Regions from separate parts of the Kitasatospora sp. NPDC097605 genome, predicted to be linked through region 1. Evidence: riboswitches for the same ligand, from Rfam matches in the RefSeq annotation. Region 1 holds a riboswitch; the other holds the start of a gene.
What was found. A riboswitch is a leader RNA that binds a small molecule or an ion and turns the genes downstream of it on or off. The one in region 1 is predicted to bind cobalamin.

Region 1 (14,904 bases):
GAGTTCTGGTCCGAGTCGACCAACGTTCTGATCCCCACCTTCACCGCCGCCCTGCTCGGCCTCGGCCTCAACGAGGCGGCGTACATGGCGGAGATCGTCCGCGGCGGCATCCAGTCCGTCGACGAGGGGCAGACCGAGGCCGCCCACGCCCTGGGCATGAGCCGCGCGGCCACGCTGCGCCGGATCGTGCTCCCCCAGGCGATGCGGGTCATCATCCCGCCGACGGGCAACGAGACCATCTCGATGCTGAAGACCACCTCGCTGGTCCAGGTCATCTCGCTGTCCGAGCTGTTCACCGCCGGCCACGACATCTACTCGCGGACCTTCCAGACCATCCCGGTCCTCGTCGCGGTCAGCATCTACTACCTGATCATGACCTCGATCCTCACGGTGGGGCAGTACTACATCGAGCGGCACTACGCTCGTGGTGCGAACCGGACGCTGCCGCCCACGCCGTTCCAGCGGCTGCGGCTGCTGTTCGGCGGCCGCCGGCCCGCCCCGAAGGCGGCGAACGACGTGGTCCCCGGACTCGAGGGAGGTGGCCACGTATGACCGACCTGACCAAGACCCCCGCCGACGCCCCCACGGGCGGCCCCATGGTGAAGGCCGAGGCCGTCCACAAGTCCTACGGCCCGGTCGAGGTGCTCAAGGGCATCGACCTGGAGGTCAAGCAGAGCGAGGTGTTCTGCCTGGTCGGCCCGTCCGGGTCCGGCAAGTCGACCTTCCTGCGCTGCATCAACCACCTGGAGAAGATCAACGGCGGCCGCCTCTGGGTCGACGGCGAGCTGGTCGGCTACCAGCAGCGGGGCGACAAGCTCTACGAGCTCAAGGACCGCGAGGTCGCGCTCAAGCGGCGGGACATCGGCATGGTGTTCCAGCGCTTCAACCTCTTCCCGCACATGACCGCGGTGGAGAACGTCATGGAGGCGCCGGTCCAGGTCCGCCGGGAGTCCAAGGCCGCGGCGAAGGAACACGCCATGGCCCTGCTGGAGCGGGTCGGCCTGGCCGGCAAGGCCGGCAACTACCCCTCCCAGCTCTCCGGCGGCCAGCAGCAGCGGGTGGCCATCGCCCGGGCGCTCGCCATGAAGCCCAAGCTGATGCTGTTCGACGAGCCGACCTCGGCGCTCGACCCCGAGCTGGTCGGCGAGGTGCTCGACGTCATGCGCGGACTCGCCGAGGAGGGGATGACCATGATCGTCGTCACCCATGAGATGGGCTTCGCCCGCGAGGTGGGCGACGCGCTGGTCTTCATGGACGGCGGCGTGGTCGTCGAGTCCGGCAACCCCCGCGAGGTGCTCACCAACCCCCAGCACGAGCGCACCCGCGCCTTCCTCTCCAAGGTGCTCTGAGCGCACCGCACCGCGGCGCCCGGCAGGCCGGTCCTGCCGGGCGCCGCCGCTTTCCCGCTTTCGCCCCGCGGGTAATAGGCTATAAGCAATCAGCCCGTTACCGATCTCTTGGAAGGACCACCGTGGAGCTCGCCTCGTACGCCGATCTGGCCGTCCGGCTGGTGAACACCGAGGAGCCCGAGCGCGGCACCGACTCGCTGACCTCGGTGGACGCGGTACGCGGTCTGTTCTCCGACGCCGCACGGGCCCGCGACCTCGCCGACGAGTCCGACCTGCCCCGGCTGCGGGCCGTCCGCACCCGGCTGCGCGGGGTCTTCGAGGCCGCCGCCGAGGGCGAGGAGGTCCGCAGCGTCGACCTGCTGAACAGCCTGCTGATGGAGTTCCCGGTCAGCCCGCTGGTCTCCGGACACGACTACCTGGACGAGGCCGGCCGGCCCCGCTGGCACCTGCACCTCGCCGACAACTCCCCCACCGCCACCGCGCACTTCAGCGCCGTCGCCTGCATGGGCCTGGCCGTCCACCTGACCGAGCTGGGCGCCGACCGGCTCGGCATCTGCCAGGCCGCGCCCTGCCGCAACGCCTACCTGGACACCTCCACCAACCGCTCCCGCAGGTACTGCTCGGACCGCTGCGCGACCCGCGCCAACGTCGCCGCCTACCGCGCCCGCAAGCGACTGGAGGCGGCCGCGGCGGCCGGCGGCGCGGAGAACCGGTAACCGGTCAGGGGTTCGCGAGCTCCTCCGGGCGGACCCAGACGCCGAGCCTGCGGGCCAGTCCGGGCACCCGGGCCAGCGGACCGGAGAGCAGCAGCCGCTCCAGCCGGCGGCCCGGCGCCAGCCAGGCCGGGCGCGGGCGCAGCCGCAGCAGCACCCGGCCGAGCACCAGCTCGTCCGGCACCGCGCCGTAGCTGCGGCTGTCGCTGTCCACCGGCCGGTTGTCGGAGAGCAGCCACCAGCCCTTGGGCCGCCGCCCGTCGGCCCGTTTGACGACCAGCAGGTTCTGCTGGAACGGGTGGCGGAAGACCACCACCGCGCCGGGCCGGATCCGCGCGCCGTACCGCACCAGCAGCTGGTCGCCGTCCCGCAGGGTCGGCACCATCGAGTCCCCCGCCACGTCGATCAGCCCGAACGGCGCGCCGCCCGCCGGGGGGCCGTCCTCCGGTTCCGCGCTGCGTGCCACGACTCCTCCTCCCGGCCCGCGTCCCTCCGCGACCCGCTGTCGCACACCAGTCTGCCGCACGGGCCGCGCGGCGCCGATGTCCGGAATCGACCGGTTCCTGCTCCGCCTTTTGCCCTAGGCCCGCCGCCCGACCGAGAAACCGCAGGGGCTGAAGGGTAATCTCGGGCCCGGGAAGACGATCCAAGGAAGGACTCCCCATGCTCTCTCGTCTGTTTGCACCGCGCGCCACCGCCCACGCCCACTGTGACCTGCCCTGCGGTGTCTACGACCCGGCCCAGGCCCGCATCGAGGCCGAGTCGGTGAAGGCCACCCAGGAGAAGTACCAGGCCAACGAGGACGCGCACTTCCGCGCCCGCGCCGTCATCATCAAGGAGCAGCGCGCCGAGGCCGTCAAGCACCACATCTCGGTGCTGTGGAGCGACTACTTCAAGGCCCCGCACTTCGAGAAGTACCCGCAGCTGCACCAGCTCATCAACGACACCCTGAAGGCCGCCTCGGCCGCCAAGGCGTCCACCGACCCGGCCACCGGCCAGGCGCTGCTCGACCTCATCGCCGAGGTCGACAAGATCTTCTGGGAGACCAAGCAGGGCTGATCCCCGCTCATTTCCCTGTCGAGCGCCCCCGTCCGCACCCGCGCGGACGGGGGCGCTCGCGTGTGTCCGTCACCACAGTCGGCTCAGTAAGGGTTGCCTGGCCTGTGCGCTTGTTATGCTGCCAAGGCGTCCAGAGGGGGAAGCCGGTGCGAATCCGGCGCTGACCCGCAACGGTAAACGGTGCCCCGTGCCCGTGAGCCCGATCGCCCGAGGACGCCGACCTCCCGACAACTCGCCGTGGACTGCGAGGGGATGGCGCCCCGGCACACCCGCGCCCGGGCGCGCCGCCCCGCGCCGTCCGCGGCCCGAGGCAAGGCGCGCACCAGTGAGCAGCACCGCGACCGCACCGGCCACCGCCGCGGCCCCGCCGGGCCCGCGCCGAACACCCGCCGTACCGCTGGCCGCCGCCCTCGCCGCGGCGCTGCTCGTCTCCCTGGTCTGCGCCGTCGCCGTGGGCTCCTCCGGACTCGGCTGGGGCCAGGTCCTGCGACTGCTGCGCGCCGGGCTGACGGGCGGTCGGCTGGAGGCCGACGAGGCCGCCGCCTACGCGATCGTCTGGGAGATCCGGCTGCCGCGCGCCGTGCTGGCCGCCGTGGTCGGCGCCGGACTGGCCGCCACCGGGGTCGCCGTCCAGGCGATGGTCCGCAACGCGCTCGCCGACCCGTTCGTGCTCGGCATCTCCTCCGGCGCCTCGGTCGGCGCCAACGCGGTGCTGATGCTGGGCGCCTTCGCCTCGCTCGGCGTCTGGGCGATCTCGGTCTCCGCCTTCGCCGCCGCCCTGCTCGCCATGGTGCTGGTCTACCTGACGGCCAGGACCGCCCACGGGCTCACCCCGCTGCGGCTGGTGCTCACCGGCACCGCGATGTCCTACGGCTTCTCCGCGCTGACGGCGCTGATGGTCTTCGCCGCCGCCCGCGGCGAGGCCGCCCGCTCCGCCATGATGTGGCTGCTCGGCAGCCTCGGCGGTGCCACCTGGGGCTCGGTGCCGATCGCCGCCGTCACCGTACTGGCCGGTCTGGCGTACCTGGCCTGCGCCGCCGGGCGGCTGGACGCGCTGGCCATGGGCGACGAGACGGCCGCCTCGCTCGGCGTGGACCCGGACCGGCTGCGCCGCGAGCTGTTCGTGGTCACCGCGGCCGTCACCGGCACCGTGGTCGCGGTCAGCGGGGCGATCGGCTTCGTCGGGCTGATGGTGCCGCACCTGGTGCGGATGCTGGTCGGTGCCGGCCACCGCCGGGTGCTGCTGGTCGCGCCGCTCGCCGGGGCGCTGCTGCTGGTCTGGGTGGACATCGTCTCCCGCACCCTGCTGGCGCCCGCCGAACTGCCGGTCGGCGTGGTCACCGCGGCCGTCGGGGTGCCCTGCTTCCTGCTGCTGATGCGCCGTCGCGGCTACTCCTTCGGCGGTGGCCGGTGACCGCCCCCGCCGCCGCCCCCGCCGGCTCCGTCCCCGCGCTGGACCTCGCCGTCGACCGGGTCTCGGTCGACCTGGCCGGCGTCCGGCTGGTCCACGACATCACGCTGACCGCCGCCGCCGGCCAGGTGGTCGGCCTGATCGGCCCGAACGGCAGCGGCAAGTCCACCCTGCTGCGCTGCGTCTACCGGGCGCTGCGGCCGGCCGCCGGCGCCGTCCTGCTGGGCGGCGACGACCTGCACGCGCTCGCCCCGCGCGAGGCCGCCCGGCGGGTGGCGGCGCTGCCCCAGGAGCACTCCGCCGAGTTCGACTTCACCGTGGCCGAGGTGGTCGGCATGGGCCGGCTGCCGCACCGGCGCGGCGCCCTGGCCGGCCCGTCGGCCGGTGACGAGGACCGCTGCGCCGGGGCCCTGCGCCGGGTCGGCGCCGCGCACCTGGCCGCCCGGGGCTTCCTGAGCCTCTCCGGCGGCGAGAAGCAGCGGGTGCTGATCGCCCGGGCGCTGGTCCAGGAGCCCAAGGTGCTGGTCCTCGACGAGCCGACCAACCACCTGGACATCGCCCACCAGTTGGAGGTGCTGGCGCTGGTCCGGGAGGCCGGGCCGACAGTGCTCACCGCGCTGCACGACCTCAACCTGGCCGCCGGGCACTGCGATCTGCTGTACGTGGTCGCGGACGGCCGGATCGTGGCCTCCGGGCCGCCCGCCGAGGTGCTCGGACCCGACCTGCTGGCCGAGGTGTTCAAGGTCCGCGCGACGCCCGTGCGGCACCCGGTCACCGGCGCCGTCCAGCTGCTCCTCGACCGCCTGCCGTAACCCCCCTCCGTCCCCCGCCGAACGCTCTTCCCGAGGACCGCCCATGCGCACCAAGGCCGTTGCCGCCGCCGCCCTGCTCGCCCTCGCGCTCACCGGCTGCGGGGCCGAGATCACCCCCGGCGGTGACGGCGCCGCCACCGCCTCCGCCCACTATCCGGTGACCGTCGACAACTGCGGCACCAAGGTCACCTTCAAGGAGAAGCCGGCCCGCACGGTCACCAACGACGTCGGCATCACCGAGCTGATGTTCGCGCTCGGCCTGGAGGACCGGATGGCCGGCTATGTGATGCCGGACGACAAGGGCGAGGTCGACAAGGTCGCCTGGAAGGACGCCTACCAGCGGACCACGTGGCTCTCCAAGGACCGGATCACCAAGGAGATCGCCCTGGACGCCAGGGCCGACCTGGTCTTCGCCGGCTGGCACTACGGCTTCGACGAGGGGAAGGGCTTCACCCCGCAGACGCTGTCCGGCCTGGGCATCGGCTCCTACGTGCTCACCGAGTCCTGCCGCAGCGGCAAGGGTCCGGAGCGCGGGGTGATGTCCCCGCTGGACGCGCTCTACACCGACCTCGCCAACCTGGGCGACATCTTCGACGTCCGGGACCGGGCCGACAAGCTGATCGCCGACTTCAAGGCGCAGGTCGCCGCCGTCCCCGAGCCCGCGCACCGGCCGGGCGTCTTCCTGTACGACAGCGGCGAGGACAAGCCCTACACCTCGGGCCGGTTCGCCGCCCCGGAGGAGATCATCGCCAAGGCCGGCGGGCGGAACGTGATGGGCGACGTCGCCGACTCCTGGACCACCGTGGGGTGGGAGAGCGTGGTCCGGCGCGACCCCGAAGTGATCGTGATCAACGACTACGGCACCCCGGACGCCGAGGCGAAGCGGCGGTTCCTGAAGTCCTTCCCGCCGCTGGCCGGCGTCTCCGCGATCCGCAACGACCGGATCTTCGTCCTCGACTACGTCGACCTGGTCGAGAGCCCGCGCAACCCGGCCGCGATCACCGCCCTGGCGGAGTACCTGCGCGGCCTTCCGGCCCGCTGAGCCGGGGCCGCCCCGGCCGCCGCGCGGCCCGTCCGCCGGCCGGTTGCGCCGGTTCCGACCGGCGTACGCTCAAAGTACGAGCCGACGGAACCGACCGGAGGAGCGAGAACATGACCACCATGGCCGCACCGTCCGCCTTCGACGTCCGGGCCCTGCGCGAGGGCATCGAGCGCGCCGACGCCCGGACCCTGCTGGCGCTCTACGCGGACGACGCCGAACTGCGCGTGGTCGACCGCAAGACCCAGCCCAGTCACCCGCTGGTGATGCACGGCCGGGACGAGATCGGGGCGATGCTGGACGACCTCTACGGACGCGAGATGAGCCACACCCTGGAGCAGGTGGTGGTCCAGACGGACCGCCTCGCCTTCCTGGAGTCCTGCCGCTACCCCGACGGGGTCCGGGTGCTGGTCAGCTCCACCGCCGAGCTGCGCGACGGGCGGATCGTCGACCAGACCTCCGTCCAGGCCTGGGACGAGAACGAACCGGCCCAGTAGGCTCGGAGCCATGATCCGCACCGCCCTCCCCGCCGACGTCCCCGTCATCCACGCCATGATCCGCGAGCTCGCGGAGTACGAGAAGGCCCTCCACGAGGTGGTCGCCACCGAGCGGCAGCTGCACGACGCGCTGTTCGGCACCGCCCCCGCGCTGTTCGGCCTGATCGCCGAGGACGACACCACCGGCGAGCCGGTCGGCTTCGCGCTCTGGTTCCTCAACTACTCGACCTGGCGCGGCACCCACGGGATCTACCTGGAGGACCTCTACGTCCGCCCGGCCTCCCGCGGCGGCGGCCACGGCAAGGCGCTGCTGCTGGAGCTGGCCCGGATCGCCGTCGAGCGCGGCTACTCCCGGGTGGAGTGGTCGGTACTGGACTGGAACACCCCCTCGATCAATTTCTACAAGTCGCTCGGCGCCGTGCCGATGGACGGGTGGACCGTCTACCGCCTCACCGGGGACGCCCTCGCCGAGGCCGGAACCCGCTGACGACCGGCGCGCGGACGGCGCGCGCCGGAGGCGTGCGGAGGCCGGGTGCAGACCACTGCCACCCTGCGTCGCGATGCCTTACCATGAGTGACTCCCGCACCGGGGCAGGAACGCGGTAACGTCTCGGGCGGACGGCGGCGTCCGGCGACCCCCCGAGGGGTATGACCGGTACGTACCGCACCACCCCTCTGGACAGTTGGGGCGAAGCAGTTGAGCCAAGCAACAGACAGTGCCGCGGCCACCGGCCCGGAAGCACAGCGCGTCACCCAGGAGGTGAGGGTGTCCCAGATCGACGGCGAGCCCGGAGTCCAGGACTTCGTGGAGGTCCGGCTGCCCGCGGCCGGGGCCTACCTCTCGGTCCTGCGCACGGCCACGGCCGGCCTCGCGGCCCGGCTGGACTTCACGCTGGACGAGATCGAGGACCTGCGCATCGCGGTCGACGAGGCCTGCGCCATCCTCCTCCAGCAGGCCGTCCCCGGCTCGGTCCTCTCCTGCGAGTTCCGGCTGGTCGGCGACTCCCTGAAGGTGATCGTCTCGGCACCCACCACCGACGGCCGGGCGCCCGAGCGGGACACCTTCGCCTGGACGGTGCTCTCCGCGCTCGCGGGCGAGGTCGAGTCGGCGGTCGCCGAGGACAAGACCGTGTCGATCAGCCTGCACAAGAAGCGCGGCGGCCCCGCCGCCCACTAGATCCGCCGCGACGACTCGACGACGCGGCAGCAGCACCGAACAAGGGCCGTCCGCCCGGCACCACCGGGCCGGACGGACGGCTCCCGGTACCGCCCCCACCCGGCGGTACGACCAACGAGACGAACCGGGGCCGACGGCCCCGGTGCTCCCGGAACGGAACGGGGGAATGGCCGTGAGTGATCTGGACCGTACCGGCCTCGCGACGGCGGGCCCTGCCGTACCGACCCAGGCGAGCGTTCCCGGCCTCGCCGCCACCGACGAAGCGCACCCGAAGGACGCCCACCGGATGAGCCAGCCGACCGAGCCGACGCCCCAGTCGTCGCCCGATCAGTCGCCCCCGCCCGTGCCGTCGGCCGCGGACCTCCCGGACACCGGCCGCCCGGACGACGAGCCGGACGGCGCCGGCCCGGACACCGAACCGGCCGCCGAGGGCGCCGGGGAGGCCGCCGGGGACGAGGCGGCCGAGGCGCTGCGCGCGGCGGTGCCCGCGCAGGGCCCGCAGCGCAGCGGCGCGCCGGACCGCGAGGCGGCCCGGGCGCTGTTCGTACGGCTCTCGGCGCTGCCCGAGGGCTCCCCGGAGCGCGTCGAGCTGCGCAACCAGCTGGTGCGCATGCACATCCCGCTGGTCGAGCACCTGGCCCGGCGGTTCCGCAACCGGGGCGAGCCGCTGGACGACCTCACCCAGGTCGCCACCATCGGGCTGATCAAGTCGGTGGACCGCTTCGACCACGAGCGCGGGGTCGAGTTCTCCACCTACGCGACGCCGACCATCGTCGGCGAGATCAAGCGGCACTTCCGGGACAAGGGCTGGGCGGTCCGGGTACCGCGCCGGCTCCAGGAGCTGCGGCTGTCGCTGACCACGGCGACCAGCGAGCTCTCCCAGCGGCACGGCCGCTCCCCCACGGTGCACGAGCTGGCCGAGCACCTGGGGATCTCCGAGGAGGACGTCCTGGAGGGCCTGGAGTCCGCCAACGCGTACTCCACGCTGTCGCTGGACGTGCCGGACAGCGACGACGAGTCGCCGGCCGTCGCGGACACCCTGGGCGCCACCGACGAGGCGCTGGAGGGCGTCGAGTACCGCGAGTCGCTCAAGCCGCTGCTGGCCCAACTGCCGCCCCGCGAGCAGAAGATCCTGGTGCTGCGGTTCTTCCGGAACATGACGCAGTCGCAGATCGCCGCCGAGGTGGGCATCTCGCAGATGCACGTCTCCCGGCTGCTCGCCCGGACCCTGGCGCAGCTGCGGGAGAAGCTCCTCGTGGAGGAGTAGGAGCCGCACGACGACTGACGGCCGCTCAGTGGCGGCCGTCGGGTCGTGGTCGTGCCGGAGAACGTGGAGAACGGTGGAAGGCGGCGGCCCTCCGCGCTCAGCCCTCGTGCGGAGCGTAGAGGGCCGCCGTCGCCTTCGGGCTGAGCAGCGCGCCGATGCCGACCAGGCCGAGCAGGCCGACGCCCACCCCGACCGCGGCCATCGCCCCGCCGCTCTGCCACATGTAGTACGCCACCGGCAGGCAGATCGAGTTGGTCAGCACGGCCGGGCTGCGACCCCAGCGGCGGAGCCTGAGCAGCGCCCGGGCGGCCAGCATCGGTGCCACGCCGAGCAGCACGATCACCAGTCCGCCGAACTCGTTCAGGGCGAGCTGCTTGGACTCGCCGGACAGGGCGGCGACCATGTCCCAGACGCCGACGACGGCCAGCACGGCGCCCTCCACGGCGGTGATGGCGGCGCCCAGGGTGAGGGCGGCCGGCCGGTCGGAGCCGGGCGCGGGTACGGGTGCGGAGGATTCTGCGGTCACTCCAGCAGGGTAGCCGCCGGTTGGTCCGTACCGCCCCGTAGGCTGGGCCCATGCGCGCTCTCCTGGTCGTCAATCCGAAAGCGACCACCACCAGCGGTCGGACCAGGGACGTCCTGATCCACGCCCTGCGCAGCGACCTCAAGCTGGAGGTGGCGCAGACCGAGTACCGCGGCCACGCGCGCGATCTGGCCCGCGAGGCGGCCGAGGACGGCACAGTCGACCTGGTGGTCTCGCTGGGCGGGGACGGCACCGTGAACGAGGTGGTCAACGGGCTGCTCTCGCACGGCCCGGGGGACAGGGTGCCGCGGCTGGCCGTGGTGCCCGGCGGTTCGACCAATGTGTTCGCCCGCGCGCTGGGCCTGCCGAACGACCCGGTGGAGGCGACCGGCGCGCTGCTGGACGCGCTGGAGCACCGGCGCGAGCGCGGGATCGGGCTGGGCAAGGCGATGACCGAGGGGCTGCCGGACCGCTGGTTCACCTTCACCGCCGGCCTGGGCTTCGACGCCGGGGTGGTCGGCCGGGTCGAGGAGCAGCGCCGGGCGGGGCGCAAGTCCACCCACGCGCTCTACGTCACCCAGGCGCTCCGCCACTTCGTCACCCAACGTGAGCAGCGCAGATCAGGCCCGGTCTCACTGGAGCTGGCCGGCCGCGAGCCGGTGCCGGGCCTGGTGCTGGCGATAGTCAGCAACACCTCGCCGTGGACGTTCCTGGGCAACCGCCCGGTCTACCCCTCGCCGCGCGCATCCTTCGACTCCGATCTCGACGTCTTCGGCATCACCCGGATGACGGCGTTCGGCACTGCTCGAACGGTCCGTCAGATCCTGCGGTCGCACGGTCCTTCGAGCGATGGAGGCGCGTCGGCCGGCCCTTCCGGGAAGCATGTCGTCTCCTATCACGACGTCCGTCACTTCACCTTGGTTTCAGAGGAACCGGTCCCGTTCCAGGTCGACGGGGACCACCTTGGATCCAGGAGTCGCGTCAGTTTCACAGGCGTACGGCGGGCACTGCGTGTGATTGTGTGACTAGAAGGGCCCTTCCTCCTTCTTCTCGAACGCACAAGCCCCCTTCACTCCATAGAAGTACCGGCTGTGAGCTAGGCGACACCGAAGAATCCAAAATTCCTTCCTGAAGGGGGTTGTATCCGGGCCCGAGGTTTGCGAACCTCTACATGGCGATCGGGACACATCGCAGCGACGGCAACCCTCGAAACCTGGGGGGCCGACCGCGGGGTGTCCCTCGAATCGCCGAATCCCTTCCTCAGCACAGACCTCCCGGGCCCGGTGGGCCTTTGGTCTCTTTTGCTGTTGCGGGATTCGTGAAAGCGTTCACATTCACAAGGACCATCGATGTGCCGACCGGGCAACCCCCGCCGGCAGGAGGAGTTGGACGACCATGGACTGGCGCCACCGCGCTGTCTGCCGCGAAGAGGACCCGGAGCTGTTCTTCCCGATCGGGAACACCGGTCCTGCTCTGCTGCAGATCGAGGAAGCCAAGGCCGTGTGCCGCCGCTGCCCGGTCATGGAGCAGTGTCTCCAGTGGGCCCTCGAGACCGGCCAGGACGCCGGCGTCTGGGGCGGCATGAGCGAGGACGAGCGCCGCGCGATGAAGCGCCGTGCCGCTCGCAACCGCGCCCGCACCGCCTGATCACGCGCCGCAGTACCCGCAGTAACCGCAGCACCGATCAACACATGATCACAGGCTTCCCCTGCACCTCCTGGTGAAGCCTTCCGCACAAAGGGCCTTGCTCGACGAGGCCTCGCGACACCGGCCCGCCCAGCCACTTGATACTGTTCACTTAGAGCAATATTGTGGAGCTGTGGCGCTCACCGTGTGCAACGCACCGGTTGGTGTCGCACCACCCAGAGCCCCCGTTCCGGCCGACTCCCCCCGACGGCCGGAACGGGTTGAGAGGCCCTGTCGACCCACCCCCCCCGGTCGACAGGGCCTCGTTTCTGTTTCTTCCGCCGCTTCCGTCCTTCCCGCTGAGGCGAAGGAGTGCGCGACCGGCGCTCCCGCCGGACGCACGCCCCCCGCGCACCTCGACGCACCTCAGCGCACCGGGATCTCCAGGACCACCTTGGTGCCCCCGTCGGGGCCGGCCACCATGTCGAAGGTGCCGCCCAGCTCCCCGGTGGCCAGGGTCCGGACGATCTGCAGCCCGAGGTTGCCCGCCTGCTGCGGGTCGAAGCCCTCCGGCATGCCCTTGCCGTCGTCCTGCACCGTGATCAGCAGGTACTCCTCCGGCCGGGCCCCGCCGTTCCAACTGTCCGACCAGCCCATGCCGGTGGCCGGCGCCCGGCCGCGCAGCGCGCTGACCTCCAGATTGCCGGAGGCGGTCGGACCGAACGCGTGTTCGAGGGCGTTCTGCAGCAGCTCGGTCAGCACCATCGCCAGCGGGGTGGCCACCTCCGCGGAGAGGATGCCGAAGCTGCCGCTGCGCCGGGTCGCCACCCGGCCGTCCTGGGACAGTTCCATCACCATGGCCAGCACCCGGTCGGCGATCTCGTCGAAGGCCACCTGCTCGTCCAGCGCCTGGGAGAGCGTCTCGTGCACGATCGCGATCGAGCCGACCCGGCGGACCGCCTCGTCGAGCGCGGCGCGGCCGGACTCCGACTCCATCCGGCGGGACTGCAGGCGCAGCAGCGCGGCGACGGTCTGCAGGTTGTTCTTCACCCGGTGGTGGATCTCCCGGATGGTGGCGTCCTTGGTCATCAGCTCGCGGTCGCGCCGGCGCAGCTCGGTGACGTCCCGGCAGAGCACCAGGGAGCCGGTCAGGGTGCCCTTGGGCTTGAGCGGGATGGCCCGCAGGGTGACCACGCCGCCCTGGGCCTCGATCTCGGTCTGCCGGGGGGCCCAGCCGCTGGCCAGCTTCACCAGCGCCTCGTGCACGGCGGCCCGGGAGGGCGGGGCGAGGTCGGCGGTGGTCCGGCCGAGGTGGCTGCCGACCAGGTCGGTGGTGAGGCCGAGCCGGTGGTAGGCGGAGAGCGCGTTGGGGCTGGCGTAGGTGACGGTGCCGTCGGCGTCGAGCCGGATCAGGCCGTCGCCGACCCGCGGCGCGGCGTCCATGTCGGCCTGCTCGACGCCGGGGTAGGGGAAGGTGCCGGCGGCGATCATCTGGGCCAGGTCGGAGGCGCTCTGCAGATAGGTGAGCTCCAGCCGGCTGGGGGTGCGCACGGTCAGCAGGTTGGTGTTGCGGGCGATCACGCCGAGCACCTTGCCCTCGCGCCGCACCGGGATGGACTCGACCCGCACCGGCACCTCCTCGCGCCACTCCGGGTCGCCCTCGCGCACGATCCGCCCCTCGTCGTAGGCGGCGTCCAGCAGCGGACGGCGGCCGCGCGGGACGAGGTGGCCGACCATGTCGTCCTGGTAGGAGGTCGGGCCGGTGTTGGGGCGCATCTGGGCGACCGAGACGTACCGGATGCCGTCCCAGGTGGGGATCCAGAGCACGAGGTCGGCGAAGGACAGGTCGGAGAGCAGCTGCCATTCCGAGACCAGCATGTGCAGCCACTCCACATCGGCACCGGTCAGGGTGGTGTGGCGGCGGACGAGTTCGTTCAGCGAGGGCACAGGGCGAGCGTAGCTCCAGGGGGGTGCGAACGGGCCCCGCGCACCCCCGCCCACGTGCGCCGCGCGCCCGGACACCAGGTTGTCCAGACCAATTTTCGGGCAGGCCTGGACAACCCAGATTGGTCTAGTCCACAATGAAAGGGCACCAAGGAGAGGCACCCCGCGCAACTGCCCTGACCGCGCGCTGCCCCTCCTCGGTCGGACGCCGCCGAACGAGGACCCCGCACAGTTCTCGATCGTCACCGGTGACCGACGACAGCTCCGGGCTGCGGTGCCGCATGGGTTGAGGGTCCCGTGTCGGCGCCGTGGCCCGTAGTGTTTTCCGGACCCGTTGCCGCTTCGAAGCGGCCCGCCCCGGAGGCGAGCGGGCGAACGCCAGAGCCCCCGTCCACAGCTGTGGACGGGGGCTCTGGCGTCGGCCGGTGGCGCGTCAGTGGGTCTCGGTGACCTTGGCGAGCGCGCGGGGGGCGTCCGGGTCCTGGCCGCGGGCGATGGTGACCTCGTAGGCCAGCAGCTGCAGCGGCAGGATCTCCAGGATCGGCTGCACCTCCTCGGGCACGCCGGCCGGCAGCGCGAAGCCCGCCGAGGCGGCCTCGACCTGCGCCTGCTGGCCGACCACGACCAGGTCGGCGCCGCGGCCGCGCAGGCGGTCCAGGACCGGCTGCAGGGCCTCGCCGCCCTTGCCGTCCGGGACGATCGCGATGACCGGGGAGACGTTGTCGACCATGGCCAGCGGGCCGTGCAGCAGGTCGGCGCCGGAGAACGGGGAGGCCGGGATGTAGGTGGTCTCCATCAGCTTCAGCGCCGCCTCGCGGGCGGTCGGGTAGCCGTAGCCGCGCGAGGTGATGACCAGGCGCTGGGCGAAGCGGTAGCGCTCGGCCAGGGCCTTGACCTCGTCCTGGCGGGCCAGGACGCCGGCGGCCAGCTCCGGCAGCGCCTTGGCGGCCGCGCCGTCGCCGCCGCGCAGGCCCTCGACCAGCAGGTAGAGGGCGAGCAGCTCGGCGGTGTAGGTCTTGGTGGCGGGCAGCGCCTTCTCCGGGCCGGCCAGCACGTCGATGTGGAACTCGGAGACCTCGGCCAGCGGCGAGGCGGCGTTGTTGGTGACCGCCAGGGTGATGGCACCGGCCTCGCGGGCCGCCTTGGTGGAGGCGACGAGGTCCGGCGAGCCGCCCGACTGGCTGACGGTGATCACCAGCACGTCGGTCAGGTCCGGCTTGGCACCGTAGGCGGTGGTGGTGGACATCGAGGTCAGGCCGGCCGGCTTGCCCAGCAGGATCTCGATCAGGTACTTCGCGTACAGCGCCGCGTTGTCCGAGGTGCCGCGCGCGGTCAGGAGGACGAACCGCGGCTTGCGGGCGGCGATCCGGGACGCGATCTCGAAGATCCTGGGGGCGCCCTCGTCGAGGATGCGCTGCAGGACGGCCGGCTGCTCGGCCATCTCCGCCGCCATGATCCGGCCAGGGACGGTCTGCGTGTCGGACATC
Region 2 (14,904 bases), on a different contig from region 1:
GGGCTTCTGGGCGACCCTCGGCGACCGGCTGGCACACCTGATCCTGCCGACGCTGACGCTCACCCTGACGGGGTACGTGGGCTACCACCTCACCCAGCGCTCCCTGCTGCTGGACGTGATCGGCTCCGACTTCGTGCGCACCGCCCGGGCCACCGGGCTCACCCGCGCCCAGGCGATCCGCCGCCACGCCCTGCGCACCGCCCTGATCCCCACCGCCCAGTCCGTGGCCTTCAGCATCCCGGCCGTCTTCACCGGCGCCGTCCTCACCGAGACCATCTTCGGCTGGAACGGCATGGGCCAGTACTTCATCCAGACCATCAACAAGAACGACGTGCACGGCACCGTGGCGACCGCCGCCTTCGCCGCCGCCCTGACCGCGATCGGCGCGATCCTCGCGGACATCACCACCGTTCTTCTCGACCCGAGAGTGCGGGTGAGCTGAGATGGGCATCCCTGTGAGTCCCGACACGACCCCCGACGGCCTCCTCGCCACCGCCCCCGGGCCGGCCGCCCAGCGGCCGCCCAGCGGGCACGACGGGCGCTACCTCGGCCGGCGCCGCCTCTACGTGCGCCGCTTCCGGCGCAACCGGACCGCCGTCGCCGGTGTGGTGATCCTCCTGCTGCTCGTGCTGTTCAGCGCGTTCGGCGGGCTGTTCACCCCGTACCACTTCTCGGACGCCGACTTCTCGGCCCTGACCCAGGCCCCCGGCGCCGAGCACTGGTTCGGCACCAACCAGGGCGGCAACGACGTCTACGCCTCGGCCGTGCACGGTCTCCAGCGCTCCCTGGTGATCGCGGTGACCGTCTCCGTCCTGACCGTCGCCGTCTCCGCGGTCGTGGGCGCGGGCGCCGCCTACCTCGGGGGCCGGGTGGAGAAGGCCACCCTCGCCCTCATCCACTTCCTGCTGATCGTGCCCTCCTTCCTCGTCCTCGCCCTGGTCTCGCACCGTCTGGCGGGCGACTGGCGGGTCCTCATCCTCGTCCTGACGGTGTTCGGCTGGATGTCCACCACCCGCGTGGTCTGGTCGGTGTCGACGTCGCTGCGCGAGCGGGACTACGTGCTCGCCGCGGAGTTCATGGGCGTGCGCCCCCTGCGCGTCGTCCTGCGCCACATCATCCCCAACCTGGGTTCCCTGCTCATCGTCAACCTCACCCTGGGCGTGGTCTCCACCGTCCTCAGCGAGACCGCCCTGTCCTTCCTCGGCTTCGGCGTGCAGACCCCGGACGTCTCGCTGGGCACCATGCTCGCCGACGGCGCGGGCACCATCACCAGCGCCCCCTGGCTCTTCGCCTTCCCCGCCGGGCTGACCGTGCTGCTCACCGTCTCGATGACCTTCGTCGGCGACGGCCTGCGCGACGCCCTCGACCCCACGTCCACCACCGGCGCGGCAGGAGGCCGACGATGACCCTCGCACCCGCCCGCCGTACCGGGCCCGAGGCCGGGCCGGCCCGGCCCGCACCCGTCCTGTCCGTACGCGACCTGCGCGTCTCCTTCCCCTCCGAGGCCGGACCGGTGGAAGCCGTGCGCGGCGTCGACTTCGACCTCCTGCCCGGGCGCACCCTGGGCATCGTCGGTGAGTCCGGCTCCGGCAAGTCGGCCACCGCCCTCGCCGTCATAGGCCTGCTGCCGCCCACCGCGCGGCTCGGCGGCCGGATCCTGCTGGGCGGCCGTGACCTGGCGGCGATGGACGACACGGAACTCTCCCGGGTCCGCGGCAAGGACATCGGCATGGTCTTCCAGGACCCGATGTCCGCGCTGACGCCCATCTTCAGCGTCGGCCGGCTGCTCTCCCAGGCCCTGCGCGTGCACCGGGACCTGTCCAGGAAGGACGCCTGGGAACAGGCGGTGGAACTGCTGGACCTGGTCGGCATCCCCGACCCGCGCGAACGCGCCAAGGCGTTCCCGCACGAGTTCTCCGGCGGCATGCGCCAACGCGTCGTCATCGCCCTGGCCATCGCCAACAAGCCCTCGGTCCTCGTCGCCGACGAGCCCACCACCGCGCTCGACGTCACCGTCCAGGCCCAGATCCTCGACGTGCTGCGGCTGGCCCAGCGCGAGACCGGCGCCGGTCTCGTCCTGATCACCCACGACCTGGGCGTGGTGGCCGGCTACGCCGACGACGTCGCCGTCATGTACGCCGGACGGATCGTCGAGCACGCGGGCGTCGACGAGCTCTTCGGCCGTCCCACCATGCCCTACACCGCCCGGCTGCTGGCCGGCGTTCCCACCGTGGACAGCGGCGTCGAACGGCCTCTGATCCCGATCGGCGGTGAGCCGCCCTCCCTGGTCGGCCTGCCCGACGGCTGCGCCTTCGCGCCGCGCTGCGCGGTGGCCCGGGACCTCTGCCGGACCACCGAACCGGATCTGGCCGCACCCGCCGGGCGGCCCGGCCGCGTCGCCTGCCACCGCGCGCAGGAGATCGCCGACGGCAGCCTGGACCCGGCCGGGGACGCCACTCCCCCACCGCCGGCCCGCGCCGCGGAACGGACCGTCGGCGACGTGGTCCTGCGCGTCGAGGACCTGGTCAGGACGTTCCCCGTCACCAAGGGCACCCTCCTCAAACGCCGGGTGGGCATTCTGCACGCCGTCAACCGCGTCGGCTTCGAGCTGCGCGCGGGCGAAACCCTCGCCCTGGTGGGGGAATCCGGCAGCGGCAAGACCACCACGCTGCGCGAGGTGCTGCGCCTGCGCGCCCCCGAGGGCGGTCGGATCGAGGTGGCCGGCACCGATGTCGCGACGCTGCGCTCGGCCGCCCAGGTGCGGGGACTGCGGCGCGAGATCCAGATCGTCCTCCAGGATCCGACGGACGCCCTGGACCCCCGGCTGACCGTCTTCGACCTGCTGGCCGAACCGCTCCAGGCCGCCGGCGCCGACCGGACGGCCGTGCGGTCCCGGGTCCCGCGGCTCCTGGACCTGGTGGGCCTGGACCGCGCCGTGGGCGACCGCTTCCCCGCCGCCCTGTCCGGCGGCCAGCGCCAGCGGGTCGGCATCGCCCGCGCCCTGGCGCGCGAGCCGAAGCTGCTGGTCCTGGACGAGCCGCTGTCCGCCCTGGACGTCTCCGTACAGGCCGGGATCGTCAACCTGCTCGTCCGGCTGAAGCGGGAACTCGGCCTGGCCTACCTCGTGGTGGCGCACGACCTGGCCGTGGTGCGTCACTTCTCCGACCGGATCGCGGTGATGTACCTCGGACACATCGTCGAGTCCGGCGCCACCGAGGAGATCTTCGCCCGGCCGCGGCACCCGTACACGAAGGCCCTGTTGTCGGCGATCCCGCTGCCCGACCCGGAGCGCGAGCGCCGCCGCGAGCGCATCGTCCTCAAGGGCGAGCAGCCCAGCGCCGCCCGGCTGCCGGCGGGCTGCGTGTTCGTCGACCGCTGCCCGCTCCACCGGGAGGCCGACGAGAGCGTGCGGACGCGCTGCCGCACCGAACGGCCTCCGACGGTCGGCGCGTCGGACGGTTCCGACCACCAGTACGCCTGCCACGCGGTCTGACGCCCGCTCCCCCTTCCTCACCCGTTGTTCCCCTCTCACCAAGGACATCCCGTGCGTCGTAAGCTCGTTCTGCCCCTCGCGCTGGTCGCGGCCGTCTCGGTCGCCGCCACCGCCTGCGCCTCCTCGTCCTCCCCGAGCGACTCCTCGGGGAAGGAGACCGGAAACACCGCCGGGGTCGCGTCCTCGGTCACCGACTACAACCCCCAGCCGTACGAGAACCTCAAGGACGGCGGCACCTACACCACCGCGGGCACCTTCGACGAGCAGGGCAACCCCTTCAACGTCAACGGCACCCTCAACGCGCTGCGGATCTGGTCCTGGTACAACGCCGACGCCATCACCTACTCGCCCACCGGCGAGGTCCAGTACAACCCCGACTACTACAGCGACGTGAAGGTCTCCGTCGAGGGCGGCGACCAGAAGGTCGTCATCACCATCAACCCCAAGGCCGTCTTCAACGACGGCACCCCGATCGACTGGCGGGCCATCGAGGCCACCTGGAAGGCCAACAACGGCTCGGACAAGGAGTACGCGGCCTCCTCCACCGACGGCTACGACCGCATCACGTCCGTCACCCGGGGCGCGGACGACAGGCAGGCGGTCATCGCCTTCAAGGGCGTCAACGCCTCCTGGTCCGCGCTGTTCACCACCTTCCTGCACCCCCAGGCCGCCACCGTCGAGAACTTCAACAAGGCGTACGTCAAGACGGCGCACCCCGAATGGGGCGCCGGACCGTACACCGTGGGCACCTGGGACGCCCAGTCCGGCAACATCACCTTCGTGCGCAACCCCCACTGGTGGGGCCGCAAGGGCAAGCTCGACAAGCGCGTCTACGTCAACCTCGAGCGCGCCGCCTCGATCAACGCCTTCAAGAACGGCGAGATCGACTACGCCCCGGTCGGGGACGCGGAGAACCTGAAGCAGGTGAAGGCCGTCAAGGACGCCGAGGTCCGCAGCGGTGGCAGCCCCTTCGAGTACTCGCTGTACCTCAACACCAAGTCCCCGTTCCTCGGTGACGTCCAGGTCCGCAAGGCGGTGCAGGAGAGCATCGACCGCTCGCAGATCACGAAGATCCGCTTCCAGGGCCTCGACTACAGCGAGCCGCTGCCGGGCTCGGCGGTGCTCTACAGCTTCCAGCAGGGCTACCAGGACAACGTCTCCGCCGTGCTGAAGTACGACCCGGAGGAGGCACGGAAGACCCTGGACGCGGCCGGCTGGAAGCCCGGGGCCGACGGCATCCGCGCGAAGGACGGCAAGGAACTCGAACTCGGCTACACCCTGCTCGGCGACGACCCCGTCGAGAAGGCCGTCTCCGGAGCGTTCACCGCGATGCTCAAGGCCGTCGGCGTGCGGCTGAACGTCAACAAGGTCTCCTCGAACGACTTCTCCAAGGTGCTCAGCGAGCGCCGCTTCGACCTGTTCATCTCCGGCAACCGCTCGACGGACCCCTTCGGCGCGCGGTCCCTGTGCGACTTCTACTGCTCGGACCGCGAGTCGAACATCACCGGAGCCGGCACCCCCGAACTGGACCAGGAGATACGCGCCACCGGGGACATCGCCGACCTCGGCCAGCAGATCGCGGCCGTGAACAAGGTCGAGCAGAAGGCCCTTCAGCAGTACTCCCTGCTGCCGCTCTACAGCGGACCCTCCACCTACGGCCTCCGGAAGGGGCTCGCCAACGTCGGTGCCGCCATCTTCCACAGCCCGCTGCCCGAGACCATCGGCTGGCAGAAGTAGCACCGTCGGCGCCGAGGTGCGGCCGGCCCGTCCTCATGGCGTGGGGACAGGCCGGCCCGTTCTTTGGATCGGCATCAGCCGGACCGGGGGCCGCGGCGCGGGCCGGGCCCGAGGCGGTGGTGCGCCCCGGGCCGGCCGCCGGCGGATCAGGACGCCGAGGTGTACGCGGTGAAGAAGCGGGACGGGACCGGCGAGCCGGAGGCGTTGAAGCAGATCGGGTAGAGGTTCACCGTGCCGGCGCTGCGGTTCCACGGGGTGGCCAGGGTGCAGTGGTCCGGGCCGGGGCCGAAGGCGGTGACCTGCGCGGTGTCCGAGGGGACGGCGATGTTCGGCAGGTTGACGGTGTAGGGGACGGAGCCGGCGAGCGTGTTGACCGCGCCGGAGGAGTTGAAGTTGGTCGTGGCGGGCAGCCCGCCGTTGAACCAGAGGTAGCCGTAGAAGTCGGGCGGCAGGGCCGGCCCGTGCACGGCCCGCTTCTCCGAGTAGCTCAGCGTCCAGCGGGTGTTGTACAGGACGTTGCCCGCGTTGTAGCAGTTGACGATGACGGTCTGGCCGGTCGAGGACGGCGACCAGTCGGCGACCTTGCAGCGCGCGCCGTTGGCCGCGTCGACGGCGGTGACCTCCAGGTTGCCGGCCGGGGTGGACTGGCCCAGGCCCGGCAGCCAGACCTTCCAGATGCCGGTGCCCCCGGAGCCGACGACGTTGGTGCCGCCGGTCGAGTTGTACTGGGTGACCACCGACCCGGTCGGGTTGGCGAAGACGTAGCCGTAGCCGCCGGCGGGCGGGGACGGCACGCCGCTGCTGGTGGTGTAGAGGACGGTGAAGCGGTTGTCCTCGGGCGCACCGCCCGTGCGGTAGCAGCCGACGGCGACGTCCTGGCCGGAGCCCGCGGTGGCCCAGCCCCGGACCTGGCACCAGGAGCCGGTGCGGGCGACGGCGGTGACGTGCGCGATGCCGCCCGGGCCGGCGATCAGCGGGAAGTGCACGACGTAGGAGCCGGTGCCGACCTTGTCGACCCGCACCGGGTTGGTGGCCGGCGAGGGCCAGCTGCCCCACTGGCGGGTGGTGTCGGGGACGTAGCCCGGCGGCGGGGCCGGGTTGTCGAGGTAGGCGAAGCCCCAGCGGTCGGGCACGGCGGCGTGCGCCGGGCCGGCCGCCGGGAGGCTGACGCCCACCAGGGCGGCCAGCACGGCGAGGACGAGCAGCAGGGCGCGGAACGCGCGGACGGTGGGGACGGGTCCGACCGGTGGTACGGCGGTGCCGGCGTGCATGGGCATACCCCTTGGGTGTGGGTGGTCACGGGCGGCCTGCGCGGTGCTGCCCGCCCCGCTGCTCCGCTCGCGCCCGGGGTGAGCCGGGCGCGCGGCGCCCGACGGGGCGACCGGTCCGTCAGGGCGGGGACCGGTGCCGCCCGGTGTCGGCCGGCAGGGGCGGGGTCGGGGGTCAGGCCCGACGGCGCTCACATCGTAGGGGCGCGCCGGGCGGCGGCACAGGCCTGCGGCACGCGCCGCCCGGCCCTTCACGCGGCACCCGGAGGGCGCCCCTCCGGACGTGTTGCGTCCCGCCCGTCCCGCGCCCCGCCACACCGGTACCGCCGGCCCCACGGCACCCGCGCGTCCCGTCCGCGCCGTGGCCGGAAACGGCCGTTCCGGGTCCGCCGGGCGGAACGCTTCACGCCGGAGGCGACGGGTCGGCGGGTTCTTGTCACAGCGATGTCCGGGGCATTGACCCGGATCCTGCCCGGCGGTCGGCTCGTACCCAGCCGACCGCCGAGGGCGCGCCACCGACGTCCTCCGGCACGACCTGTGGACCGGCCGCACCGAGGCGACGCCGACTTCTGGAACGACGCCTTCCTCCGCCGTGTGCTGCCCTTCCGACGCCTCGACCTGACCTCCCGACCGCCCCGCCGGTCCACCGGGGCGTGGTCGACCGATGCCCCGATGAGGTCGGTGTGCCGGCGTGCCTCAGCGGTAGTCGGCCAGGCCGTCCGCCAGTTCTTCTTCGTCTCCGTCGCGGATGGCGTAGAGGGCTTGTTGCAGAGCGAAGGTGTCGCGGATCGCCGCGATGCGGGCGGTGAGTCCGTGGTTCGGCGAGCCGCCCGGGGCAAGCACCCGTTCCAGGAACTCGGCACCGTGGCCGGCGCCGATGGCCGCGAGGTCCTCGGCCGGGTCGCCGAGTGCGACATCGTCCCAGTCGAGCACTCCGGCGAGGTGCGGCAGGCCGTGCGTCCACTCCCACAGGACGTTCTCGGCACCGAGGTCACCATGCACCACCGCTCGGGTGAGGTGGGGAAGGTCGTCGAGTGCTGCGAGCTCTCGCTCGGCCCGTAGCCGCCCGCTGTCGGACATGAGCCGGAACAGCTCCGCGCGCACATCCTCCGCGAAGTGCCTCCACCGGTCCGCCGGTACCCGGGGCAGCGCTGCCCGTACCGCCCCGTCGTTGCCGGCACGGGCCAGACCGCCCAGCAGCGTCGCATACTGCGCCGCCACGGTGTCGGCCACCCGGCGATCGCTGAGTGCGTCGGCTCGGAGCGGTTCCCCGGCGATGCGGGTGAGGACCAGGAACGGCAGTCCGTCGGCGCCGTGGGCCTCGCCCTGGAACAGCGGTTCGGGTGTGCGGACGCCGAGGTCGAGCCCGGCGAGCAGGCGCAGTGCGGCGACGCGCTCGGGCAGCCGGGCGGCCGCCGCCCGGGTACGGGGCAGGCACACGACGCGGTCCGAACCGACGACCACGTGGTGGAACTGCCCCTGTCGCACCGTGAGACGGTCCGGTTCGTCGTCAGGAAGCAGCCGGCTCAGCAGGGCGCCATGCGTCTTACGGATGTTCACCAGTGTGACCTCTGGATCCTTGGATGGGGCGCAGGGGACGGGCGCAGGTGGTGGACGCGCCCGCCCGCCGTCACGCCGGGCGGGCCGCCCGCAGCACCAGGCGCTCGGCGTTCTCGTCGTACGGGCGGCCGTCGAAGCCGCCGAACACCTCGATCCGTTCGAACCCCGCCTCCTCGGCCATCCGGCGCAGCTCCACGGCGCTGTAGACGAACCACACCAGGGTGGCACGGGTGACGCGCTCGCCCCGCACCATCACCCAGTCGCTGCGCAGCCGCGCCCAGTCGTCCAGCACCGTGTCGGTCTGGACGACGAGGTCCTCGCCGCGCCGCACCACCTTCGGCGGGGTGACCCGGCGGGCCAGCAGTTCCTTGCCGGCCAGGTCGAGGACGAGCGTCCCGCCGGGCGTCAGGCTGTCGTGCATGGTGCGCAGCACCCGGGCGTTGTCGGCGGGGTCCTCGAAGTAGCCGAAGGAGGTGAACATGTTGAGCACCACGTCGAACTCGCCCGGCGCCTCGTACGTGCGCGCGTCGGCCCGCACGAACGTCACCTCGGCGCCGGCCCCGTCGGCCAGCCGCCGGGCGCGTTCCAGCATCGGCGGGCTGAGGTCGACGCCGGTCACGGCGTGGCCGCGCCGTGCCAGCGGGACGCTGAAGACGCCGGGCCCGCAGCACAGGTCGAGCACTCGGGAGCCGGCCGGGAAGTCCAGCAGCGGGGAGGAGCCGAGCAGTTCCTCGGCCTGCGTGTGGCGCTGCTCGGAGAACAGGAAGTCGTGGAACTCGGTCCAGAAGTCATCGTCCTGGAACCCGCCCGTCCGTGTCATGCGGCCTCAGTGCTCCTTCGTCGTCGTGCGGTTGGGGGGTGGGGTCCGGCGGCGCGGGGGCGCAGCGCGAGCAGCAGCGGGGGCAGCAGCAGGCACTGCGCGGCGGCCAGCAGCCAGAACAGCGCGGTGTGGCCGCCCCGTTCGGAGAGTCCGTAGAGCTGTCCGCCGAGGAGGCCGCTCACGCAGGCGCCGAGTCCGGCGCCGAGCCGCTGCTGCCCGAAGACCACGGCGTCCGAGCGCGGGCTGCGGGCCAGCGCCTCCAGGTCGTTCTTGAGGAAGAGCACGATGTCGCCCAGGGTGATCAGCGCCCCGCCCGCCAGCAGCGCGGGCCGGGTGCCGGCGGCGAGCACGGCCAGCCCCGCGGCGAGCCCGGCGAAGCCGGCCGCCAGGGCGATCGGGTAGGGCATCCGCCGGATCGCGTCGGAGGCGAGCGGCTGCACCACGATGACCAGCGTGAAGCAGAGCAGCAGCACCAGGCTGTAGAAGGTGCCCGAGGCCCGCTCGACCGCGTACATCGCCAGGAAGTGCTGGAAGTGGAAGTACAGGTAGAAGGCGAGCGCGTTGGCCGCGAACGGCAGCACCGCGATCCCGGCCAGCAGGCCGCGCCCGCCTCCCGGCTCCTGCGCCCGCTGCGGCGCGGCCCCGGCGGGCAGCCCCGCGTGGCCGGCGGTGACCAGCGCGAACAGCGCCGTGGCGGCGAGGAAGAGGTAGCCGGGCGAGGAGAGCACGAACGGCCCGGCGATCAGCGGCCCGACCGCCATGCCCGCGTTGAGGGCGGCGTTGCCCGCCGACAGGAACGCCGGCCGGCGCGCGTCGTCGACGCCCCGCACCAGGTAGGCCTTGTTGGCGGGCAGGTACAGCGCGGCGCCGCAGCACGTGAGCACGAGCGCGCCGACCGCCAGCGGCGGCCAGCGCAGGGCGAGCAGCAGGCCGGCGAAGCCCGCCGTACGGACGGTGAGCGCCCACAGCATGGTGCGCCGCAACCCGATCCGCTCGGCCAGCGCGCCGCCCGCGATCCCGCCGGAGAACTGCACCAGGGAGGCCGCGGCCAGCACGACGCCGACCGTGCCGAGGCCCATGCCGAGCCGCTCGTGCAGGAAGACCGACATGAACGGCAGCACCATGAAGCTGCCGAGCGGGATCAGGAACGAGCTGAGCAGCAGGAACCGCAGCGGCCCGTCGAGCGTGCCGAGCGCGGCCCGCAGCCCCGTCGGGCCGGCGGTGCGGTCAGCCACCGTCGGCCCCGCCGCCCCCGCCGGCGGCCGCGGGCGGCGCGACCGGCTCGGTGAGCACCCGCAGGGCGTTGGCGGCGGCGACCGCGTGGTGGGTGGCCAGCTCGGCGGTCTCGCCCTCCGCGTAGACGATGCCCGCGTAGCCGCGGCTGTCGGCCAGGTGCTCGACCGGATCGCCCACCGACCTGACCGGGTACCAGGCGGGCGAGCCGGGCAGGCCGGCCAGCCGCTCCAGCCCGGCGACGCCGGTGAACACCCCGGGCGCGGCGGGGTAGCCGAGGACGAAGGCGACGGCCGGGCCGCCGGGTGGTTCGGCGTCCATCAGGGCGGGGCGGCGGCCGAGCGCGGCCTCGACCAGCGCCTCGTACACGTTGACGCCGAGCGCGCGGCACAGGCCCTCGCCGACCAGTGCGCCGCCGATCCGCGGGTTGATCTCGACGATCTCCGGGCCGTCGGCGGTCAGCACGAACTCCACGTGCGCGAAGCGGTCGGTGTAGCCGACCGCGGCGAGGACGTCGCCGAGCCACCGCTCCAGCGCGGCCCGGCGCGGCTCCGGGAACGCCACCGGGAACGCCGTGATCTCCTCCCGGAAGTACGGCTCGGGGGACATCAGCCGGCTGGAGACGCCCAGCAGCCTGGTCCGGCCGTCCCAGCCGAGCGTCTCGGCGCTGTACACCGGCCCGGCGAAGTACGGTTCGGCGAACAGCCGGCCGCGGAACTCCCGGCGGGCGGCCTCGGCGAGGACGGCGTCCAGCTCCGCCGGGTCGCGCACCAGCCAGACGTTCTGGCTGCCGGTGCCCGCGGTGTCCTTGAGGACGGCGGGCAGGCCGGGCTCCTTGAGGAGTGCCTCCGCCGCCTCCGGGCCGGCCCCGGTGACCGGTACCGCCCGGCCGCGGGTCAGCCCGGCCTCGTACAGTCGGCGGCGCACCGCCGACTTGTCCCGGGTCAGCCGCAGCACGGCCGGGTCGAGGCCGGGCAGGCCGAGCCGTTCGGCGAGTTCGGCGGCGACCAGCGTCCAGGTGTCGGTGGAGCTGATCAGGCCGCGTGGCCGGGGGGAGCGTTCCAGCAGCGCGGTGAGCCCGTCCACGTCGAAGGTGTCGGTCTCCACGACGTCCAGCGCCTCCGCCGGCAGCCGCTCCAACTCGTAGGTGTAGTAGGAGCGGTCGCGGGTGAGCAGGGTCAGCCGCTCGCCGAGCGCGTCGGCGGCCCGCACCAGGTGGCCGAGGCCGAAGGTGAGCGATTCCAGGCAGACGATGCTCATGCCGCCCGCTCCCCGGGGTGCGGCGGGCACGCGGTGCGCCGCCAGGCCATGGTGGACCAGGGCATGGACATCTCCTCGGGGGCGGAGACCTCGACCGGTTTCAACGCGGCCGGGTCGGGGGCTTCGGCGTGCCGGGCGAAGACGCGCTCGACGTAGCGGTGGCCGGTGTCGGCACCGATCACCAGGTGCAGCCGGTCGGGGTGGCGGCGTGCCTCGTAGGTCGCGGCCAGGTAGCCGGCGCCGGTGGACAGCCCGGCGAAGACGGCGTGGTCGCGCAGCAGGGCGACGGTGCCCGCCATGGCGTGGGTGAAGTCCAGCCAGTGGATGCCGTCGTAGAGGTGGTGGCGGACGTTGTCGAAGACGATGGAGGAGCCGATCCCGGCGATGATCGCCTCCGGGTCGTGGTGCCGCTGGCTGCCGAAGGTGACGCTGCCGAAGGGCTGCACCCCGACCAGCCGCACCGACGGGTCGGAGGCGCGCAGCCGGGTCGCCACCCCGCCGGTCGAGGCGCCGGAGCCGACGCCGCCGACGACGGTCAGCGCCGCGCCGGGGAAGGCGGCCGTGATCCGGTCGGCGACCTCGTGGTAGCCGAGGTAGTGGACGTCGTCGTGGTACTGCCGCATCCAGTGCCAGTCCGGGTGTTCGGCGAGCAGCTCGCGTACCCGGCGCACCCGCAGCTCCTGGTCCAGTTTGAGGTCGCGGGACGGCACGACCTGCTCCACGGTGGCGCCGAGGATCTCCAACTGGGCGCGGGTGGTGGCGTCGACGGTGGTGGACGCGACGATGTGGCAGCGCATGCGGTGCCGGTGGCAGGCGAGCGCCAGCGCGTAGGCGTAGATGCCGCTGGAGCTGTCCACCAGGGTCTGCCCGGGGCGGACGGTGCCGCGCTCCAGCAGGTGGCGGACGGCGGCGAGCGCCGAGTAGATCTTCATCGACTCGAACCGGACCAGCACGAGGCCGTCGGTGAGCCGGACGAGATCGGGGACCTTCAGGGCGTCGGCGATGTGGGGGTGGATCACCTGTAGCCTCCTTGGGCGAAGGAACACTGGTGGCCGAGCGAGTGGAAGAACGCGGACAGGTCCGACTTGAGCGCGGCGTCCGGGCGTCCGGGGAGCAGGTAGCCGACCAGGCAACCGGTGTGGGCGACGAAGATCCCGTCGGCACCGAACTCCTCGCGGTGGGCGAGCAGCGCGTCGAACGTCGCTTTGGGGAGAACCTGTTGGGAGAGCGCGGCGCTGGCCGTGGCCGTGCGCGCGACGGCGGCCTGGTCGCCCGCGGCGAATCCCTTCAGCAGGTCGGTCAGGCAGCGCCGGTACTCCTCGCCGTGCCGCCGGTAGTGCCCGAGCAGCAGGTCGGTGACGGCGGCGGTGTCCACCGTCCCGGGCTCGGTGATGTACGCGGTGTGGAAGCCGATGCCGGTGCCCAGCCGCCGCACCACCCGGTGCCGGCCACTCAGGTGCAGGGCGAACTCGTCGAGGAAGACGCTGTCGGCCCGTTCGATCTGGCGCAGCACGGCGAGCACCACCCCGGTGTCGTACGGCAGCGCGAAGATCCGGAACAGGCAGCGCAGCGTCGCCACGATGTCGGCGGTCGAACTCGCCATGCCCACCCCGACGGTGAGCTCGGAGTGCACGCACCAGCGGCCCGGCGGCAGGGTCAGCCCGAAGCGCTCCAGGAACAGCCGGGCGGCCGTCGCGGCCTTCGCCCCGAGCGGCAGCGGGTCCGACGTGTCCGTCCCCGGGGTGAAGTGCACCCAGGAGTGGCGGTCGACGGGGAACGACACCACCGCGATGTCGGGGCGGGGACCTGCGCGCAGCGGTCCCTGGTAGAGCTCGCCCAGGGTGCCGTGGCAGACACCGGAGAGCGTGCCGCCCGGCGGCGGGGCGGGCCGGGCCCCTCCGGTGGGGGTCACCATCGCGCCGCCCGGGCCGCCGGTGGGCGGGCCGGTCGGCGCCCGGTGCGGGCGGGCGGAACTCGCGCGGTCACGGGCACGTCCTCCTCCTCGTTCCGAGCCCCGCGTCATGACCCGGAGGAGGAGGGCACGGCGTGTCGTCGCACGCCGCGCAGCCGTCGTACCGCCGACCCAGTCCACGAGGTCACCGTGCACAGCCCGCACGTGGGGGTGCGGGCGCAGCGGCAGGTCTTCGGACTCGTGGGCCGGTACGCCGAAGGACCGGCGCACACCTACCGGCCGTCGCTTCCCGGGCCGGGGCGGAGCCCGGCCCAGTGCTGATGACGGCTTTCGTTCCCACTCACCGCTGCGGGACAGTCCCGGTTTCCCACCGGGTTCCCTCTTGCGTCGCGCCGCCGAAGTCCGGTCGGTCGGGAGGCGCGAACCGGCTGCGGTGATGAGCATACGGGGGCTCGCGCTCCGGTGGCAGGGCACGTGCGGGCGGTTGTCCGAATGCGATCGGTCCGCGGGCCGGAGCGTGGGGGCGCCGCGGCGGGAGGCCGCCGGTGCACGTGCCACTCTGGCCGGATACGGGCTCGGCATGCCGGAACCCCTCCGCCACACTTGTTCGACCCATCGCCCGCTGTACACCGTCAATCGGTGTCCCGCCGTTCCGGAAGGTCCACGATGCTGCCTGAGACGACGTCGGGGGACGACGCTCCGGACGCCCCGCCCGCCGCCGGGAGGCGGCCCGCCGAACGCATCGCCCCGCGCGCCGCCCCGCGCACCGACCTGCGCGCCGACCTGCGGGCCGCGCTGCCCGACGCGAGTGCGGCGGTCGGCGTCACCGCGGCGGTGTTCGTGCTGCTGTACGTCCGGATGGACGCGGGCACCTCGGCCACGGTGGCGGTCATGCCGTTCATGGACGACTCGCGCACGTACTGGATGTACCTGCTGAGCCAGGCGTTCGGCTGGTCGGGACTGCTGTGGGCCTGGGGGACGGTGGTGCTGGGGCTGCTGCTGTCCGGTCCGCGGCCCGTCCGACTGCCGGTCGCCCGGCAGACCCTGGAGCGCTGGCACCGCACGACGAGCCTGACAACGACGGCCCTGATGTTCGCGCACGCGCTGATGTTCGCGGCCGAACTCGTGCGCTACGAGGCCGGATCGGCGTGGGGCGACCGGCTCTGGTCGGGGTTCGCCGACAGCTTCGTGCCCGGCTGGTACGACTCCGGCACCGGCCGGACCGCCATCCCGCTCGGGCAGGGTGCGCTCTACCTGGCCGTGCCGCTCGGCCTGCTGTTCTACGTGCGGCACCGGATCGGGCCGAACACCTGGCGCCGGCTGCACCGCTTCGTGGTCGTCGTCTACGTGCTGAGCGTCTGGCACACCCTGCTCTACGGGACCAACGTGTGGTTCGGCGAGTGGCCGCGCACGGTCCTGTGGCTGCTGCAGGTCCCGCTCGCCGTCCTGCTGCTGGTCCGGCTGCTGCGGCCGGCCCGGCGGGCCGAGCGGCTGGGTGCGCCGGGGCGGGGCGGGGCCCGGTCGCTGCCGGCCTGGGCGGTGCGGGCGCTCGGACGGGTGGCGGTGGCGGCCGTCGTGGTCGGCCTGGTCGCGGTGGCGGCGTCCGGCCACGACGGCGGGC

Region 2: another riboswitch for cobalamin. It lies ahead of ABTX81_RS38020 (GHMP family kinase ATP-binding protein); the one in region 1 lies ahead of ABTX81_RS25710 (FecCD family ABC transporter permease).

Annotation. Positions count from the first base shown of each region.
Region 1 covers NZ_JBEOSF010000025.1:30,154-45,057, forward strand. Annotated here, with positions in the region: gene ABTX81_RS25685 (amino acid ABC transporter permease) at 1-552, shown strand, start outside; gene ABTX81_RS25690 (amino acid ABC transporter ATP-binding protein) at 549-1,349, shown strand; gene ABTX81_RS25695 (CGNR zinc finger domain-containing protein) at 1,472-2,065, shown strand; gene sodX (nickel-type superoxide dismutase maturation protease) at 2,070-2,528, opposite strand; gene sodN (superoxide dismutase, Ni) at 2,726-3,121, shown strand; cobalamin riboswitch at 3,213-3,350, shown strand; gene ABTX81_RS25710 (FecCD family ABC transporter permease) at 3,447-4,535, shown strand; gene ABTX81_RS25715 (ABC transporter ATP-binding protein) at 4,574-5,344, shown strand; gene ABTX81_RS25720 (ABC transporter substrate-binding protein) at 5,388-6,386, shown strand; gene ABTX81_RS25725 (nuclear transport factor 2 family protein) at 6,497-6,880, shown strand; gene ABTX81_RS25730 (GNAT family N-acetyltransferase) at 6,891-7,367, shown strand; gene ABTX81_RS25735 (ATP-binding protein) at 7,647-8,057, shown strand; gene ABTX81_RS25740 (RNA polymerase sigma factor SigF) at 8,230-9,324, shown strand; gene ABTX81_RS25745 (hypothetical protein) at 9,422-9,850, opposite strand; gene ABTX81_RS25750 (diacylglycerol/lipid kinase family protein) at 9,901-10,872, shown strand; gene ABTX81_RS25755 (WhiB family transcriptional regulator) at 11,243-11,494, shown strand; gene ABTX81_RS25760 (sensor histidine kinase) at 11,900-13,420, opposite strand; gene ABTX81_RS25765 (SIS domain-containing protein) at 13,851-14,903, opposite strand.
Region 2 covers NZ_JBEOSF010000060.1:25,288-40,191, forward strand. Annotated here, with positions in the region: gene ABTX81_RS37970 (ABC transporter permease) at 1-442, shown strand, start outside; gene ABTX81_RS37975 (ABC transporter permease) at 444-1,406, shown strand; gene ABTX81_RS37980 (dipeptide ABC transporter ATP-binding protein) at 1,403-3,493, shown strand; gene ABTX81_RS37985 (ABC transporter family substrate-binding protein) at 3,545-5,230, shown strand; gene ABTX81_RS37990 (hypothetical protein) at 5,377-6,501, opposite strand; gene ABTX81_RS37995 (aminoglycoside phosphotransferase family protein) at 7,195-8,058, opposite strand; gene ABTX81_RS38000 (class I SAM-dependent methyltransferase) at 8,129-8,878, opposite strand; gene ABTX81_RS38005 (MFS transporter) at 8,875-10,113, opposite strand; gene ABTX81_RS38010 (ATP-grasp domain-containing protein) at 10,106-11,371, opposite strand; gene ABTX81_RS38015 (cysteine synthase family protein) at 11,368-12,390, opposite strand; gene ABTX81_RS38020 (GHMP family kinase ATP-binding protein) at 12,387-13,286, opposite strand; cobalamin riboswitch at 13,490-13,728, opposite strand; gene ABTX81_RS38025 (ferric reductase-like transmembrane domain-containing protein) at 13,950-14,904, shown strand, end outside.